3 regions of the Glutamicibacter sp. AOP38-B1-38 genome follow, and region 2 is predicted to be linked to each of the others. Evidence: riboswitches for the same ligand, from Rfam matches in the RefSeq annotation. Region 2 holds a riboswitch; each other region holds the start of a gene.
The links. Region 2 has a riboswitch for S-adenosylmethionine ahead of ACT3TP_RS04680 (O-acetylhomoserine aminocarboxypropyltransferase/cysteine synthase family protein). Riboswitches for the same ligand answer to the same signal wherever they lie in the genome.
Positions count from the first base shown of each region.

Region 1: it holds a riboswitch for S-adenosylmethionine, as region 2 does, so the genes downstream of both, ACT3TP_RS08800 (acyl-CoA dehydrogenase) here and ACT3TP_RS04680 (O-acetylhomoserine aminocarboxypropyltransferase/cysteine synthase family protein) in region 2, are expected to answer to the same signal.
Region 3: it holds a riboswitch for S-adenosylmethionine, as region 2 does, so the genes downstream of both, ACT3TP_RS11960 (flavin reductase family protein) here and ACT3TP_RS04680 (O-acetylhomoserine aminocarboxypropyltransferase/cysteine synthase family protein) in region 2, are expected to answer to the same signal.

Region 1 is NZ_JBQSWU010000012.1:56,734-61,991, forward strand. Features, by position in the region: gene ggt (gamma-glutamyltransferase) at 1-874, shown strand, start outside; gene ACT3TP_RS08795 (LLM class flavin-dependent oxidoreductase) at 956-2,359, opposite strand; gene ACT3TP_RS08800 (acyl-CoA dehydrogenase) at 2,426-3,760, opposite strand; SAM riboswitch class I at 3,777-3,877, opposite strand; SAM riboswitch class I at 4,143-4,250, shown strand; gene acs (acetate--CoA ligase) at 4,401-5,258, shown strand, end outside.
Region 2 is NZ_JBQSWU010000005.1:130,645-135,902, reverse strand. Features, by position in the region: gene ACT3TP_RS04680 (O-acetylhomoserine aminocarboxypropyltransferase/cysteine synthase family protein) at 1-943, opposite strand, end outside; SAM riboswitch class I at 1,064-1,154, opposite strand; gene ACT3TP_RS04675 (LysR family transcriptional regulator) at 1,393-2,334, opposite strand; gene ACT3TP_RS04670 (DUF1852 domain-containing protein) at 2,457-3,449, shown strand; gene ACT3TP_RS04665 (methionine synthase) at 3,467-4,507, shown strand; gene ACT3TP_RS04660 (YdeI/OmpD-associated family protein) at 4,805-5,258, shown strand, end outside.
Region 3 is NZ_JBQSWU010000018.1:68,865-74,122, reverse strand. Features, by position in the region: gene ACT3TP_RS11970 (AMP-binding protein) at 1-584, opposite strand, end outside; gene ACT3TP_RS11965 (PQQ-dependent sugar dehydrogenase) at 724-1,845, opposite strand; SAM riboswitch class IV at 2,079-2,195, shown strand; gene ACT3TP_RS11960 (flavin reductase family protein) at 2,302-2,802, shown strand; gene dnaB (replicative DNA helicase) at 3,457-4,812, shown strand; gene ACT3TP_RS11950 (MFS transporter) at 5,166-5,258, shown strand, end outside.

The DNA.
Region 1 (5,258 bases), on a different contig from region 2:
CGGCGAGTTCGACCTCGCCGGCATGGAGCGGCCCACCGCGCTTCACCACTACTTCGAGGCGACGGCCCTGGCCTACGCCGACCGTGGCAAATTTGTCGGCGACCCGGCCTTTGTGGATGTTCCCACCGATACGCTGACCGACAAGCTCTTCGGCGTCGACCGGGCGTGCGCGGTAAACCCCGAACAGGCCGCGGAGAAGCCGGTGGCGCCGGGCGACATCGAGGACTATGACGCAGTGTGCCCGGCGGCAACCAGCGAGCCGGTGGTTGAGCAGGATACCGAGAACATCTCCACCACCCACCTGTCGGTGGTGGACCGCTGGGGCAACGTCGTCTCCTACACCCTGACCATCGAGCAGACCGGCGGCTCGGGCATCGTGGTGCCCGAGCGCGGCTTCCTGCTGAACAACGAGCTGACCGATTTCTCCACGGTGTACGATCCCGCCGACCCGAACCGGATCGAGCCGGGCAAGCGTCCGCGCTCCTCGATGGCGCCCACGATCGTGCTGCGCGATGGCGAACCGATGCTCGCCATCGGCTCCCCCGGCGGCTCCACCATCATCACCACGGTGCTGCAGACCCTGGTGAACCGCATTGACCTGGGCATGGATCTGAGCGAAGCCATCGCGGCCCCGCGCGCCTCGCAGCGCAATACCGCGGCGGTGACGGCGGAGCCCGAATTCATCGAGGCCTATGGGCCGGCGCTTGAGGCTTTCGGGCACAAGCTCACCGCCGCCGGTGATTCCTTCACCCCGCAGGCTGAGATCGGTGCGGTTGAGGCGGTGGAAATCGCCGCAGACGGGACCTTGATCGCGGCGGCTGAACCAAACCGCCGCGGAGGCGGTTCGGCCATGGTGGTGAACCCGGCCAAATAGCCGTTAAAGCCAGCGAGTCCCCGCGGAATTCAACATTTCGCGGGGACTCGCTGGCTTTGCTAGCGCTTGATCTTCAAGGATTTAGGCCTTGGTGGCCAATCGGTTGGAGATCTTGTACTGGGCCGCGCGGTGGGTGTCCTTCACGCGGTCGCCGGCGCCGAACAACTTGTGGCGCAGCGAGCCCTCGGTGTATTCGGTCTTGTAGACCCCGCGTGCCTGAAGCTCGGGAACCACGTACTCGACGACGTCCTCGAAGGTACCTGGAGTGACAGCATAGGCGAGGTTGAAGCCATCCACGTCGGTGTAGTCCACCCAGTCGATGAGCTTCTCGGCGACCTCGGCACCCGAACCGACGGAGACCGGACCGAATCCGCCCACGCCGATCCATTCGGCCAGCTGCCGGATGGTCCATGGCTTTCCGGTATCACCGCTGGCCTTCTTGAAGGTTTCCACCGAGGACTGGATGGCGTTGGACTTCACGTCGTCGCCAATCACGTCATCTGGTCCGTAAGCGGACATGTCGATGCCGGTCCAACCCGAAAGCAATGCCAGCGCGCCGTCGATATCCACGTAGGAGCTGTAGTCCTCGAACTTTGCCTGGGCAAGTTCCGAAGTTTCGGCGGTGATGATGGTCTGCATGGCGAAGATCTTGATGTCGTGGCGGCCACGGCCTGCGGCCTCGGCAGCATCACGGATCTTGGCGACCGCTTCTTTGAGCAGGTCACGGGTAGGGCAATTCACGAAGATCGCTTCGGCGTTCGACGCGGCGAATTCGGTGCCGCGCTTGGACGCGCCGGCCTGGTAAATCACCGGGGTACGCTGGGTGGAAGGCTCGGTAATCGCGATGCCTGGAACCTTGAAGTACTTGCCCTCGTGATTGATCGGGTGCACTTTGGAATGGTCGGTGTAGACGCCGGATTCCTTGTTGTTCTGCACCGCGTCCTCTTCCCACGAACCTTCGAGCAGCTTGTAGACCACTTCGAGGTACTCATCGGCGTGGTTGTAGCGCTCGTCGTGCTCCATCTGGTCTTCCTGGCCCATATTTCGGGCCGCCGACGGCAGGTAGCCGGTGACCACATTCCAGCCGACACGGCCATTGGTCAGGTGGTCCAGGGTGGCCAGGCGGCGCGCGAAGGCATAAGGGTGCTCATAGGCGGTGCCGGCGGTGACGCCGAAGCCGAGGTTCTCGGTGACCGCGGCCATCGCGGAGACGAGCATCATCGGGTCATTAACCGGCGCCTGGGCTCCGCTGCGCAGCGGAGTCTCGTTGGCGCCCTTGTAGACGTCGTAGGTGCCCAGCACGTCGGCGAGGAACAGCCCGTCGAATTTGCCCTTTTCCAGCACCTTGGCCAGGTGGGTCCAGTAGCCCAGGGTGTTGTAGGTCGACGCCTTGTCATCCGGGTGGCGCCAGAGGCCCGGCGACTGGTGCACCACGCAGTTCATATCGAAGGCGTTAAAAAGGATTTCGCGCTTGTTCTCGCTCATTGGTGTGCCCCTATCCATAGAAGAAAAATCTTGTAAGTCTAAAAATCTGTGTTCGAGGAGTGTTGCCTAGCTGCCGGCGAACCGGTTTGCTCCGGTTACCGTGCCGGTGACGGACAGCCGTTGGGGCTGCACGCCGTTGATCTCGTAGTCCCCCACGATGCGCGCCTTGTAGATCGCCGGATTGTGCGTCGCGATGGTTCGGGCGTTGCGCCAGTGGCGGTCCATATTGCAGCTATTGCGAGTGGAAGATGCACCCAGCGCGTCGAAGAGCTTGCTGGTCGCTCCGATGACCAGCGGCTGCACGATCGTCTGAGCACGGTTTGCCGCCAGTTCGCACACGGCAAAGCGCTCCTCGGCGTTCAGGTTCGCGTCGGCCATGGCCGCTTCGACCTCCAGCACCGCGCCCATGACCACGGACTCCGCGGCGAAGATTTCGGCGGAAACCTCCCCGACGAGCTGCAAGACCTGCGGTTCGCGGTGCACCGGAACTCCGGTGCCGGTGCTGAAACTGCGGGTACGCGCCTGCACGGAGGAGCGCAGGTCGTTCAGTGCCGCCCGTCCGATTCCGGCCTGTACCGCCATGAGCACGAGTTGGAAGATCGCGGCTTCCGGATCCGTGGGATCCTCCGGCATGAAGGTGTCCACCGGAACTTCGTGGAATTCGGTGCTGCCGGTACCGGTGAGCTGTTGGCCGAAACCATCCCAGTCATCGAGGATTTTCACGCCGCTGTGCTGGGTGGAAACTACCGCGATCTGGCGCCCTGGGAGTTGCGGGTGCGCCACCGCTACGGTGGTCCAGTCGGCGAAGATGGTGCCGGTGCAATAGAACTTCCGCCCATTGACCAGCCAGCGCGACCCCTCCTCGGTGACCTTGGTGTTGAGCAACCCGAGGGCGTTGCCGCCTTCCTCGGTGTAGGCGTTGCCCACGATCTGCCCGGAGCTGATTCGGGCAACCCATTTGCTACGGAGCTGCGCATCTTCCAGCCGCACCGCATTTTCCACGAAGGCAATATGCGCGCGCCATAGCTGAGCCACATGCGAGTCGGCCTCGGCTAATTCGATGAGCAACCGGAAGACATCGCTCAAGCGCGCCCCATGGCCGCCGTCGGCAACCGGCAGGCGCAGCGCACCGAAGCGCTCACGGTTCAGCAAGCCAACCTGTTCGAAAGGCAGGATCCGCTGCCGGTCGCGTTCCCTTGCACCGGCGGCGATCTGTGCGAACACCGGACGGAAAATGCCGGCAAGCCGTTCATACTGCTCGTCAGCGCCGGGGCCCGGGGTGATTTTCAGCAGCTGCCGGGTAGGAAGTTCCTGTGGAAGGTCGTCAAGCTCCACCGCGCTACCCGCAATAGACGGGTCGCTGAGCGCATTAAAGTCGCCAGCGGGATCGCCAAATGACATCGAAAGTCCTCAATTCTTTCCATCGGTCCTGGCTGTAGCACCGTCCCGCGCCAATATTTAGGTGGGTGGTTGCTGCGACGTCGACGAGCCAGATCTCTCGGTCGCTCTGGATGGTTCGTAATCATTTGTAGCCTGAGGTCTACTTCGTCCTCAACCCGGTTAGTCACATTTCGTCGTGCACGGATGGAGATTGAAATGCATCAAGGACAGCACTTGCCTAACGCGGCCGAACACAATGCCTAGCGTTTAGCGATTTTTCGGCCAAATACGCGATTAGTGAAATAAAAATCGAAACATCACGATGATGTGACGCATCTATCGAATATTTATCATGTTACGAAAGATTTGCATTGAAATCGTTCGAAGGCCTGTAATAGTCGTGTAACCATCCCGAGCGGCTAAGAGATCTGGCTCTGTGACGCCGCAGCAACCACCACCCACGGTTAATAAACCAAACGGTGACCGGTGCTACCGCCAGGAACGATGGAGATGATCATGGCTTTCATTTCGCCTTGCCCGCAACGGCTCGCTATGCGACATTGCACTTTCTTGGCGTTCCCATAAAGTACCGCGCACCCACACGCTCAGTGCGCCTTCCGCTGACTCGAAATTAATCGCCCTAAACTTTTCAAGGACCGCAATGACCACCACCGAATTGGCCAGTACAAATCAGCCCTCCAGCGCCGAGGCACGCCAGGAGTTCTGGGACGAGGCGGCGAACCTGCTTGACTGGGACACCCCATGGCACACCACCAGCCAGATCATCCCGGCAGACGCACAAGCCAAGCGCGGCCCGCAGATCTCCTGGTACCTGGGGGGCAAGCTCAACGCCGCGGTGAATTGCGCCGACCGCCATGTGGCAGCCGGCAACGGTGAAAAGGTCGCCCTCTACTTCGAGGGCGAGCCAGGTGACCGCATCGCGGTGACCTATCGGAACCTCCAGGAGCGCGTCAGCCAGGCGGCGAACGCCCTGCAGGAGCTCGGCGTGGCCAAGGGCGACCGCGTGGTCATCTACCTGCCGGTGCTTATCGAAACCATCGTCATCACCCTGGCCTGTGCACGCATCGGGGCGATCCATTCGCTGGTCTTCGGCGGCTTCTCCGCGGAGGCGTTGAAGTTCCGGGTGGAAGACACCAAGGCCAAGCTGCTGGTCACCACCGACGGCCAGTTCCGCCGCGGCACCTCGGTTCCGGTCAAGGCCAACGCAGACCTTGCGGTATCCGGGGAAAACAGCATCGAAAAGGTTCTGGTAATCCGCCGGACCGGGGATGAGATCCCGTGGACCGCCGGACGCGACGTGTGGTGGCACGAGGCGGTGGAAACCCAGTCCACCGAGCACGCGGCGCAGGCTTTTGACGCCGAGACGCCGCTGTTCATCATGTACACCTCCGGAACCACCGGTCAGCCCAAGGGCCTGGTGCACACCACCGGCGGTTACCTGACCCAGGCCGCGTACAGCCACAATCTCCTGTTCGGCAACCCCGACGAATCCCAGCGC
Region 2 (5,258 bases):
TGGCCGCAATGCCCGGGTGATCTGCAAGTTCCTGGATCAGGGTGCTCACGCTGCGCTGCACGTGTGCGGCACGTACCGGCAAGGTTTCGATGCCGGTCAGAATGCCTTGGGCGCTGGCCGGGGCCAAGGCCGGCCCCAGGTCGTGCAGGAATTTGGAGCGGACCAGCATGGCGTAGGCGGCCGATCCGTGGCGTTCAAGCAGCGAGGCATTGTTCAGCCGCACTCGCGGGGCGGCGATTTGCGGCCAGCGGGTGGAATCCGAGAAATCGAACTTCCCCGAGTCCACGACCACGCCGCCGAGCACCGAGCCGTGTCCGGCTAGTCCCTTGGTGGCCGAGTGCACCACAATGTCGGCGCCAAAATCCAGCGGGCGAATATTCAGCGGGGTGGCCAGCGTATTATCGACGACCACAGGAATGTTGTGCTCGTGGGCGATCGCCGAGATGGCGGGCAGGTCCGCCACGGTGCACAGCGGGTTGGAGACGGACTCCAGGAAGAACGCCCGGGTGTCTTCCTCGATGGCCCCGGCCCAAGCTGCGGGGTCGGCCTGGTCGACAAAGCTGATCCGGATGCCGAAGTCGGCAAAGGTGTCGGTAAACAGGTCCACGGTGCCGCCGTACAGCGAGGAGGAAACCACAAGGTGCTTGGGTCCCTGGGTCAAGGCCAGCAGGGAAAGAGCGACCGCGGACTGCCCGGTGGCGGTGGCCACCGCTTGGGCTCCGCCTTCCAAAGCGGCCACGCGCTGCTCCAGGATGGCCACGGTGGGGTTGCCGGTGCGTGAATAGGTGAAGCCGGCCTGGCGCAACGCGAATTTTTCGATCGCTTCTGCGTGCGATTCGAACTGGTACGCTGCGCAATTGTGCAGTGGCGGCAGCATCGGGCGGAAATCTCCGCTCGGACGATACCCTGCATGGACCGCGTCGGTTCCTTGGCGTTGGCTCATAGCTCCTTCTCGTTTCTGATCCACGAGAGAGTGCACCGAACACCCGGCGACATACCGCCCCTCGGCCGACCTGAGGCCACAACGGTACGAAGCATGGCGCCTTATGGCACGTTCGGAACTGCTCCATCGTTCCTGGCAGTAGCACCTTTCGGTTTCCCGATGGTTGCTGCGACGTCTACGAGCCAGATCTCTCGGTCGCTCTTGATGGGTTGTTGTTCTTCCATGGTTGGACATCGGCATCCGGCGGCGCAAACGACGCCCACACCCGCGCTTCATACAGGGGCACCTGGCTTCACATCCCGCGCCAGTCCCGTAATGGGGCCCGGCCCGCAGTCCCTTTGTGACGCGCGGCAACCGCCAGAATCCTTGAAGAGCCAGGGTTTTGCGCAACTATTATGTCGCCGGCGGTCCGCCAAATGACACGGTGTTACGTCTTGGGGGCCGGGGATTCAGTCCAGGAGCTCAACTCCGAAGCTTGAGACGACCGAGCGCACCTCGTCCAGATAGCGCCGCGCTTGCTCGGTCAGCGGAATCGCTGCATGGTCGATCCAGCCGATCTCGATGCGCTCATCGACATCCAGCGGGATGGCGACGATGGACGGGTCCAGCTCGTCGCTGATGATGCCCGTGGAGATGGTGTACCCGCCCAGGCCGATCATCAGGTTGAAAATCGTCGCGCGGTCCGAAACCTGGATTTCGCGCTTGCTGGAGCTGGTGGAGAGCACTTCCTCGGCGAAGTAGAACGAGTTGTTCGCACCCTGGTCGAAGGTCAAGCGCGGCAGGTCTTCGAGGTCCTCGAGCGTCACCCGCGCCCGGGAGGCCAGCGGGTTGCTGCGCGAAATGAAGATGTGCGGATCGGCGAGGAACAGCGGGTGGAAGACGAGCCGGGACTCGCGCAGCAGCTTGTCGATGACCTTCCGGTTGAAGTCGTTGCGATAGAGGATGCCGATGTCGCTGCGCAGGGTGCGCACGTCCTCGATGATCTGTTCGGTGCGGGTCTCGCGCAGCGAGAATTGATATTCCTCGGCCCCGCTGGCCTGAACCATCCTGACAAACGCATCCACCGAGAAGGAATAGTGCTGCGTGGAGACGCCGAGCAGGCGACGGACCGAGGGACGCCCGAGGTAGCGATGCTCAAGCAGCTCCACCTGCTCCAGAACCTGCCGGGCGTAGCCGAGGAATTCTGCTCCCTCGGCGGTGAGCGTCACTCCCCTGGCCGAGCGGACCAGCAAGGTGCGTCCCACGCGGGCTTCGAGCTCCTTCATCGCCGCCGACATGCTCGGCTGTGCGACGTAGATCAGATCAGCCGCCGCGGAGATCGACCCCTCGCTGGCGACCGCAATGAAATAGCGCAACTGCTGCAGTGTCAAACCACTCGTCCCCTGAACCATAGTGCGAGTCTATACGAATCCATAGTTATATCGAGTTACCTGATATCCTCGATCTCACTGCATGATGGACGCATCGACTTACTTTCGGCCGGCCCAGGCCACTGAGCACCAGATAGGCCACCATGGCAGACGCGTTCACCTTCAGCATCAGCACCACCAAATTCGACGAAGACTACACCCCCTGTGCGAGCTCACGAGTCACGACAAACTTCGCCAACCTGGCCCGCGGGGAAAACCGCCAGGAGAACCTGCGCAACGCTCTGACGATGATCAACCGCCGCTTTAATTCCCTGGCTCACTGGGACAATCCTCAGGGCGATCGTTATGAACTCGAGCTGGAGATCATCTCCGCCAATGTGCACTTCGACTCGGCGAACGCAGCGGAGCAGTTCCCGCTGCTTGAAGTCTTAGACACCACCATCGTGGACCGAGCCACCAGCACCCGCAGCCACGGCATGGTGGGCAATAATTTCTCTTCCTATGTGCGCGATTACGACTTCAGCGTGGTGCTTCCGGCGGCCGGCAACGGCTCCGGTGCCCCTAAATTGCCTGAAGATTTTGGCGAACTTCATGGCCAGCTCTTCCAGCACTTCCTGGATTCGCAGGCTTATCGTCAGCGCTTTGCGCAACTACCCGTGGTCTGCATCAGCGTCTCCACTTCCAAAACCTACTACCGCACGGGCAACAGCCACCCGGTCCTCGGCTTGGAATACCAGCAGGATGAGAACTCCCTGACCGATGCGTACTTCGGCAAGATGGGGCTGCGCGTGCGCTATTTCATGCCACCGGGCGCCGTCGCTCCGCTGGCGTTCTACTTCCGTGGCGACTTGCTCAACGATTACACCAATCTGCAGCTGATCAGCACCATCGCCACCATGGAGACCTTCCAGAAGATCTACCGCCCCGAGATTTACAACGCAAGCTCCGCTGCACCGGCCGTCTATCGCCCAAGCTTGGGGGCACAGGATTTCGCCCCGACCAGGATCTCCTACGACCGCGAAGAGCGCACCCGGCTCGGCGCAGTGCAGGGCAAGTACACCGCGGAGCACTTCATCACCCCGAACCGCGAATTGCTGGACCAGTGGGCCGCCACTTGCCCCGCTCCCGTCGCCTGAGAACCGAAAGACACACGATGACATCAAAGCTACTTCCCACCTCCATTGTCGGCAGCCTGCCCAAGCCTTCCTGGCTGGCGAAGCCCGAAACCCTCTGGTCTGATTGGAAGCTGGAAGGCGCGCAGCTGCGCGAAGGCAAGCAGGACGCCATGCGCGCAGCGGTGCTGGAGCAAACCCGGCGCGGCATCGACATCATCAGCGACGGCGAGCAGACCCGCCAGCACTTCGTCACCACCTTCATCGAGCACCTGACCGGGGTCGATTTTGAAAAGCGCGAAACGGTGCGCATCCGCAACCGCTACGACGCGAGCGTGCCGACCGTGGTCGGTGCGGTGCGGCGTGAGAAGCCGGTGTTCGTTGAGGACGCGAAGTTCCTGCGCTCGTGCACCGACCGCCAGATCAAGTGGACCCTTCCCGGCCCGATGACCATGGTCGACACGCTGTATGACGCGCACTACCGAAGCCGCGAGAAACTGGCCTGGGAGTTCGCGGCCATCCTCAACCAGGAGGCCAGAGAACTCGAAGCAGCCGGGGTGGACATCATCCAATTCGACGAACCGGCGTTCAACGTGTTCTTCGACGAGGTCGCGGACTGGGGCGTCGCCGCGCTGGAGCGCGCCTGCCAGGGGCTGAAAGCTGAGACCGTGGCGCACATCTGCTTCGGCTACGGGATCAAGGCGAACAACGATTGGAAGGCAACTCTCGGCGCCCAGTGGCGCCACTACGAGAAGTCTTTCCCACTGCTGCAGGCCTCCTCCATCAACACCATCTCCCTGGAGTCCCACCACTCCAATGTCCCGCTCGAGGTCGTTGAGCTGGTGCGCGGCAAAAAGGTCATGCTCGGCGCCATCGATGTGGCCAGTGAAACGGTGGAAACCCCCGAAGAGGTCGCGCAGACGCTGCGCAATGCACTTGAATTCGTCGACGCGGACAAGCTGGTGCCCAGCACGAACTGCGGCATGGCACCGTTCCCCCGCGACGTCTCGCTGGCCAAGCTGAGCGCGCTCAGCGCGGGAGCCGGCATCCTGCGCGAGGAGCTGGTTGCCGCACGCGTCTGAGCTGGCGACGGCCAATTCACGGATCGGCTTCATCTTGCACGCTGGGTCTCAGCCGCCGGCTGCGGAAGGCCCTAGCGAAGTTCTTGCATGAAGGCCGAAGACCCATCAGCCCCGGCACCAGCCGGAGGCTGATGGGTCTCGCCGTTCCAGAGCCGGGAAATAGGGCCAATCTCTGACCCGCGTGCCGGCCACCACTGGACGGAAACAATCACCATTGCAGGGACCGGTCCAGAGCAATCGTCCTGGCGCCGGATGCATCCCTAGCGGCAATCAGCAACTAGGGGCAGGATAGGTGCCATGGATCCTGACGATGCTTTGATTCTTCCCGACGTTGCCGCTTGGCGCGCATGGCTCGACGAGCACGAAGAAACCAGTGATGGGATTTGGCTGGTAGTTGCCAAAAAAGGTACAACTACTCCGACAACGCTGACGGTCACCCAAGCCCTGCCCGAGGCGCTATGCAGCGGATGGATTGATGCCATTCGTCGCAAGCGCGATGAGACGACCTTCCTCCAGCGCTACACCCCTCGGCGCAAGGCCTCTGTCTGGTCGGAGAAGAATACTGGATATGCCCAGGAGCTGATCGACCAAGGCCGCATGCGCCCGCGAGGGTATGCGGAGATCCAAAAGGCGAAGGACGATGGACGGTGGGAACGCGCGTACCAAGGCCAAGCCACCGCCCAGGTGCCGCAAGATCTCCAAGATGCGCTGGACCGCGCCCCGCTTGCTGCCAAGAATTTCGCCGCGTTGA
Region 3 (5,258 bases), on a different contig from region 2:
TACAGCACGCCCTTGGGTTTGCCGGTGGTGCCCGAGGTGTAGTTCAACGTGATCGGGGCGCGCTCATCTGCCACCTCGTAGTTCAGGCGTTCCTCGCCGGCCGCGTCCAGCAGCTCGCAGAGCACCGCGTCCACGGCGACGGTCGGGCGCGTACCGGCGTATTGGTCATCGGTGATCTCGATCAACGCTTCCAAGCTCGGAATCTCGGAACGCAGGGTCGAAGTATTTGCCAACAATTCGGTATCGGCGAACAGCAGCTTCGACTCGGAATGATCCATAATATAGCGCAGCTCGGGCGCCGACAGGCGGGTGTTCAGTGCGATCAGCACGCCCCCGGCCAGCGGAACCGCGTAGTGGGCCATGAGCATCTCGGGAGTATTCGGCGCAAGTACCGCGACGCGGTCCCCGGGCGCGATCCGCGCCTTGACGACCTGGGCGAAGCGTTGCACGCGCCGCTCGAATTCGGCGTAGCTGTACCTGCGGGTCCCGTGGATCACCGCGGTCTTCGACGGGTATACCTCGGCCGAACGCTGCAGGAATCGCAGGGGTGTGAGTTCCGAGTGGTTAGCCTGAGTCATGACCATGTGTGCGATATCCTTCGATTCGTATCCGTGGTTTCCTTCAGCCTGCGCCTGTGAGCTGAAGCACTTGCGACCTTCATGGTGGCATGGACCTCGGGTTCAATCCAAGAACCGCAGTATCAATTCGTTCAGTGGCCGAAATTCAGCGCCGGGTGGCAGTTCGGTCGATGAGCGTCTCCGGGGAGATGCCGAGAATCCTGTCGTCACCCTCTTGCGGGGTGCCGCGACCGTCGGTGTTATTCGTCAGCACCCAGAGCTCGCCGGTCTCGCTGACCTTCACGTCCCGCAGGCGCCCATGGTCACCTACGAGGAACTCGGTGGAATCGTGAGGCGTGCTCAGCTCCACGGTTCGCAGGCGCTCCCCGCGCAGGTTGGCGATGTAGAGGACCCCGTCGTAAATGGTGATGCCGCTGGGGCTCGCGGACTGCGTGCTCCATTGCTGGATCGGGTCGCGGTATTCGGGATCTTCCGCAATGCCTTCGTGCGCCGGCCAGCCGTAGTTGGCTCCGGGCTCAATAATGTTCAATTCATCCCAGCGGTTCTGCCCAAACTCGCTGGCATACATGGTTCCGTCGGGAGCCCAAGCGATACCTTGTGGATTGCGATGGCCGAAACTGAATACCGGCGAACCGGGGAAGGGGTTGTCGCCGGGGACCTCGCCCTGAATGGTCAGCCGCAGGATCTTTCCGCCTAGACTTTCCAGATCTTGAGCCGAGGATTCATTTCCAGCGTCTCCCACGGTCGCGTAGAGCATCGAATCCGGTCCGATGGCTAGACGCCCCCCGTTGTGAATTCCTGCCGATGGCAATTCGGACAGGATCGTCCGCGGATGACTCAGCGCGAGCGCACCGCTGTCGCCGGAAAGTTCGAATCGCTGGATGCGGTTGCCGTCTTCTGCGGTGGAGTAGGCGAAAAGGTAGGGCTGTTGAAAGGCCAGCCCAAGCAGTCCGCCTTCGCCACCATGAACTACGTCGTCCAGGCGGATGATCTGCCTGGTTTTGCCCGCTGAATCTATTTCCACGATCCGCCCCGAATCGCGTTCTGAAACGATCAGCGTATTTTCGGCGAAGACCATGGACCAGGGGGCGGCTAGCTCGGCTGCGATCCTTCGCGGTTCGGGCGACTTGGTATCGACTGCCCTGCTGCTTGACGTGGCGCCGGGGGAACGCGGTGCTTCGGCGGCGCATCCGGTGAGCATCGCGGCGCAGGCGAGAATTCCAAGGAAAACCGTGATCTTCGGATTACCAGCTATTCGAGGCCGCATGGTTTCAGGCTAGCAAGATCCGTTCGCTATGCAAGAGGCTGGGCGCTTCGTATCGCACCGAAGGGGAGCGGTATCAGCGGGCCGCGCAGCCGCATCCGAACCCTCCGGTGATTGAATAAATTTCCGATGGACCCTCGAATACTTGTGGCTCATCGAATTTTGGGTTGAATATTTCGATTTGCGAAGCAATTTGTTTGACGCGCGGGAGCTTAGGCCAATATCGTTTTAATCAGAATCATGAGCGTCAGCTAAAGGCCCTGGCTAGCTGGCCGGCAACCCTCTATACGGTAGCGGGGTGCTCCAGGTGAAGATTCGGTGTCGCGCAACACCGCACGATACAAGTACCGCACATCGAGGCGTTAAACCTTCGACGGCGGGTAAGAGCAAGTCAAAGCTGCTTTAGCCTGCCGCCGACCGTCGCCGTACCGGTGGGCATGAAGCAAAGGAAGTCAAGGCATGTCTTTGAATCAAGAACTTGACGCACTGACGCTGCGCAAGGTTTTCGCCCAGCACCCATCGGGAATTGCCACTCTGTGCGCCGAAGTCAACGGGGAAAAGACGGGAATCGTCGCCTCCTCATTCACCGTAGGGGTTTCCTTGGAACCGGCGTTGGTGATGTTTGCCGTGCAGAAAACCTCGAACACTTGGCCGAAGCTGCGGGACGCAAATCGAATCGGCGTTTCGGTGCTCAGCGAGCGCAATGAAGGGGTCTGCAGGCAGATCGCTTCCAAGAGCGGAGATCGATTCCGCGGTGTGGACACCCACACCAGCGACGACGGCTCGTTGTTCATCCATGACTCAACGCTGTGGCTCGACACGACGATCTACAGTGAGGTTGAGGCCGGAGACCATTGGGTCATCCTGTTGCAGGTCCATGGCCATAAGGTCGCCGAGCATTTACCGTCGATTTTCCATGATTCACGATTTCACTCGTTACCAGTCCCGGAACTCGTCTAAATAGTTGTCGTCGCTTCGCGCCACCTGTCATTTTCGCTGACATGTGGCGCGCAGTCGTTTAACTGGCCCGGCGGGCTCGGACCGCGCGGGCGCGTTAAGTTCATATGACCGCAGAGGGGTGCTCTGCATCGAATTGTGGATTACTCGCCTCGAAGTTACGTTTCAGTAGCTTTTTGGAGCGGTGACTACCGCGTTCTTCACGAAGATTCTTTCCACAAAACTATCCACACCTCTGTGGATGGTACGTTGATAAGTCGGTGCAGCAGGTTGAATACACCGGAATCCCGCGAGTTATGCTGTGGATAACGTCATTTGCGAAGGTTGACTCTACAAAGAAATTAACTTTCTATCCACAGGTGTGCAAACAACAAACTCCAAGTCAGATAGTCATTAGCACAACTTAAGTGGGGTAATCCACAAGCTTCTCCCCAAGTCGCACACAGGGTCATCCACAGCTAGAGGGGGATTATCCACAGATCTTGTGGATAACAGAGTTTGCGGCTATGGATAAGAGACCTACTGTTGGCTTTGGGACTGATATATCCACAGGTACCGCCGACACGATAACGTCGGTTGGCGGTGACATGCTTGAGTGTTGCCATCATGGCACAAGGGTATTTCCCAGAGGGTCAATAGGGGATGGAAGTGTCAGTTATGAGCGCGGAGCCGGTCTACGAGAGTCAGGGTTCGGAAGCGGGTCGCACCCCGCCGCAGGATATTCCTGCCGAAATGTCGGTTCTTGGCGGCATGATGCTGTCGAAGGATGCGATCGCCGACGTGGTCGAGGCGCTGCGCGGAACAGATTTCTATCGCCCGGCCCATGAATCCATTTTTGACGCAATCATCGATCTCTACGGACGAGGCGAACCAGCCGATGCCGTGACGGTCTCCGATCTGCTCACCAAGCGCAGCGAGATCGCCCGCGTGGGTGGCGCCGCCTATCTGCACAACCTCATCCAGCAGGTGCCCACCGCCGCGAACGCCGGCTACTACGCCGAAATCGTGCGCGAACGCGCCGTATTGCGCCGCCTGGTCGATGCCGGGACCCGGATCGTCCAGATGGGCTATTCGCCCGATGGTGAGGTTGACGCGATCGTCAACGAGGCGCAGGCCGAGGTGTACAAGGTCGCCGAGAACCGCAACAGCGAAGACTACGTGCGCCTGAGCGACATCATCGAGGGAACCGTCGATGAGATCGAGAATGCGGCGAACGCCGGCGACGGAATTACCGGCGTGCCAACCGGGTTCTACGAATTCGACGAACTGACCCAGGGGTTGAAGGGTGGTCAGATGATCATCATCGCCGCCCGCCCCGCAGTGGGTAAGTCGACCTTCGCCCTGGACTTCGCCCGTTCCGCGGCAATTAAGAACAACATGGCCACCGTCTTCTTCTCGCTGGAAATGGGCCGCAACGAAATTGCGATGCGCCTGCTCTCGGCAGAAGCATCCATCCAGCTGCAGGATCTGCGCAAGGGTTCGGTGGAAGACGCACAATGGACGAAGATTGCGACCACGATGGGTCGCTTGAACGAAGCTCCGCTGTTCATCGACGATTCGCCGAATATGTCCATGATGGAAATCCGCGCCAAGTGCCGACGGCTGAAGCAGCGCAACGAGCTGCGCATGATCATCCTCGACTACCTGCAGCTGATGAGCTCGGGCAAGCGCGTGGAATCGCGCCAGCAGGAAGTGTCCGAGTTCTCGCGTAACCTCAAGCTGCTGGCCAAGGAACTCGATGTTCCGCTGGTTGCCCTCTCGCAGCTGAACCGTGGTTCCGAGCAGCGCACCGACAAGAAGCCTATGATCTCGGACCTTCGTGAATCGGGATCGATCGAGCAGGACGCCGATATGGTAATCCTGCTGCACCGTGACGATGTCTACGACAAGGAAAACCGTCCGGGTGAAGCCGACGTGATCATCGCAAAGCACCGTGCCGGCCCCACCAAGACCATCACCGTGGCGTTCCAGGGCCACTATTCGCGCTTCAGCAACATGCAGAACGACGGCTAGCCTGCCGAGGCAGGCCTACGGCACAGGGAAGGGTCCAGAAATCCGCAAGATTTCTTGGCCCTGCCCCTTGGTTCAGCTGCGTTCTCCGTGCATCGCTGCGTGCCGTTGATAGTGCTGAAAGCGCCGTCCATTCGCGCCGCACCTGGGGCTGGCTGCCTAGAAAAGGCCAAGAACACCGCTGGAGAGTATCCCGGTAGCTCCCACCATCAGCGCTAGGCAGAGCGCGGTGATCTTGACCAGTCGGCGACGCGTATCTTCGTTAAGCATGGGTTCAGCTTACAAAGCCATGCGGTGCATCCACTAACCATCGGTGCCGAATCGGCGTCCGAGACGTTCAATGAAAGAATGGCCGCATGCCATCACCACGTGACTCTGCGGTAGATTCCGCAACGGTTGAGTCGATCTATGCCGCCAAATATTTGGCGACCACCCTGGGCATGTTCGTC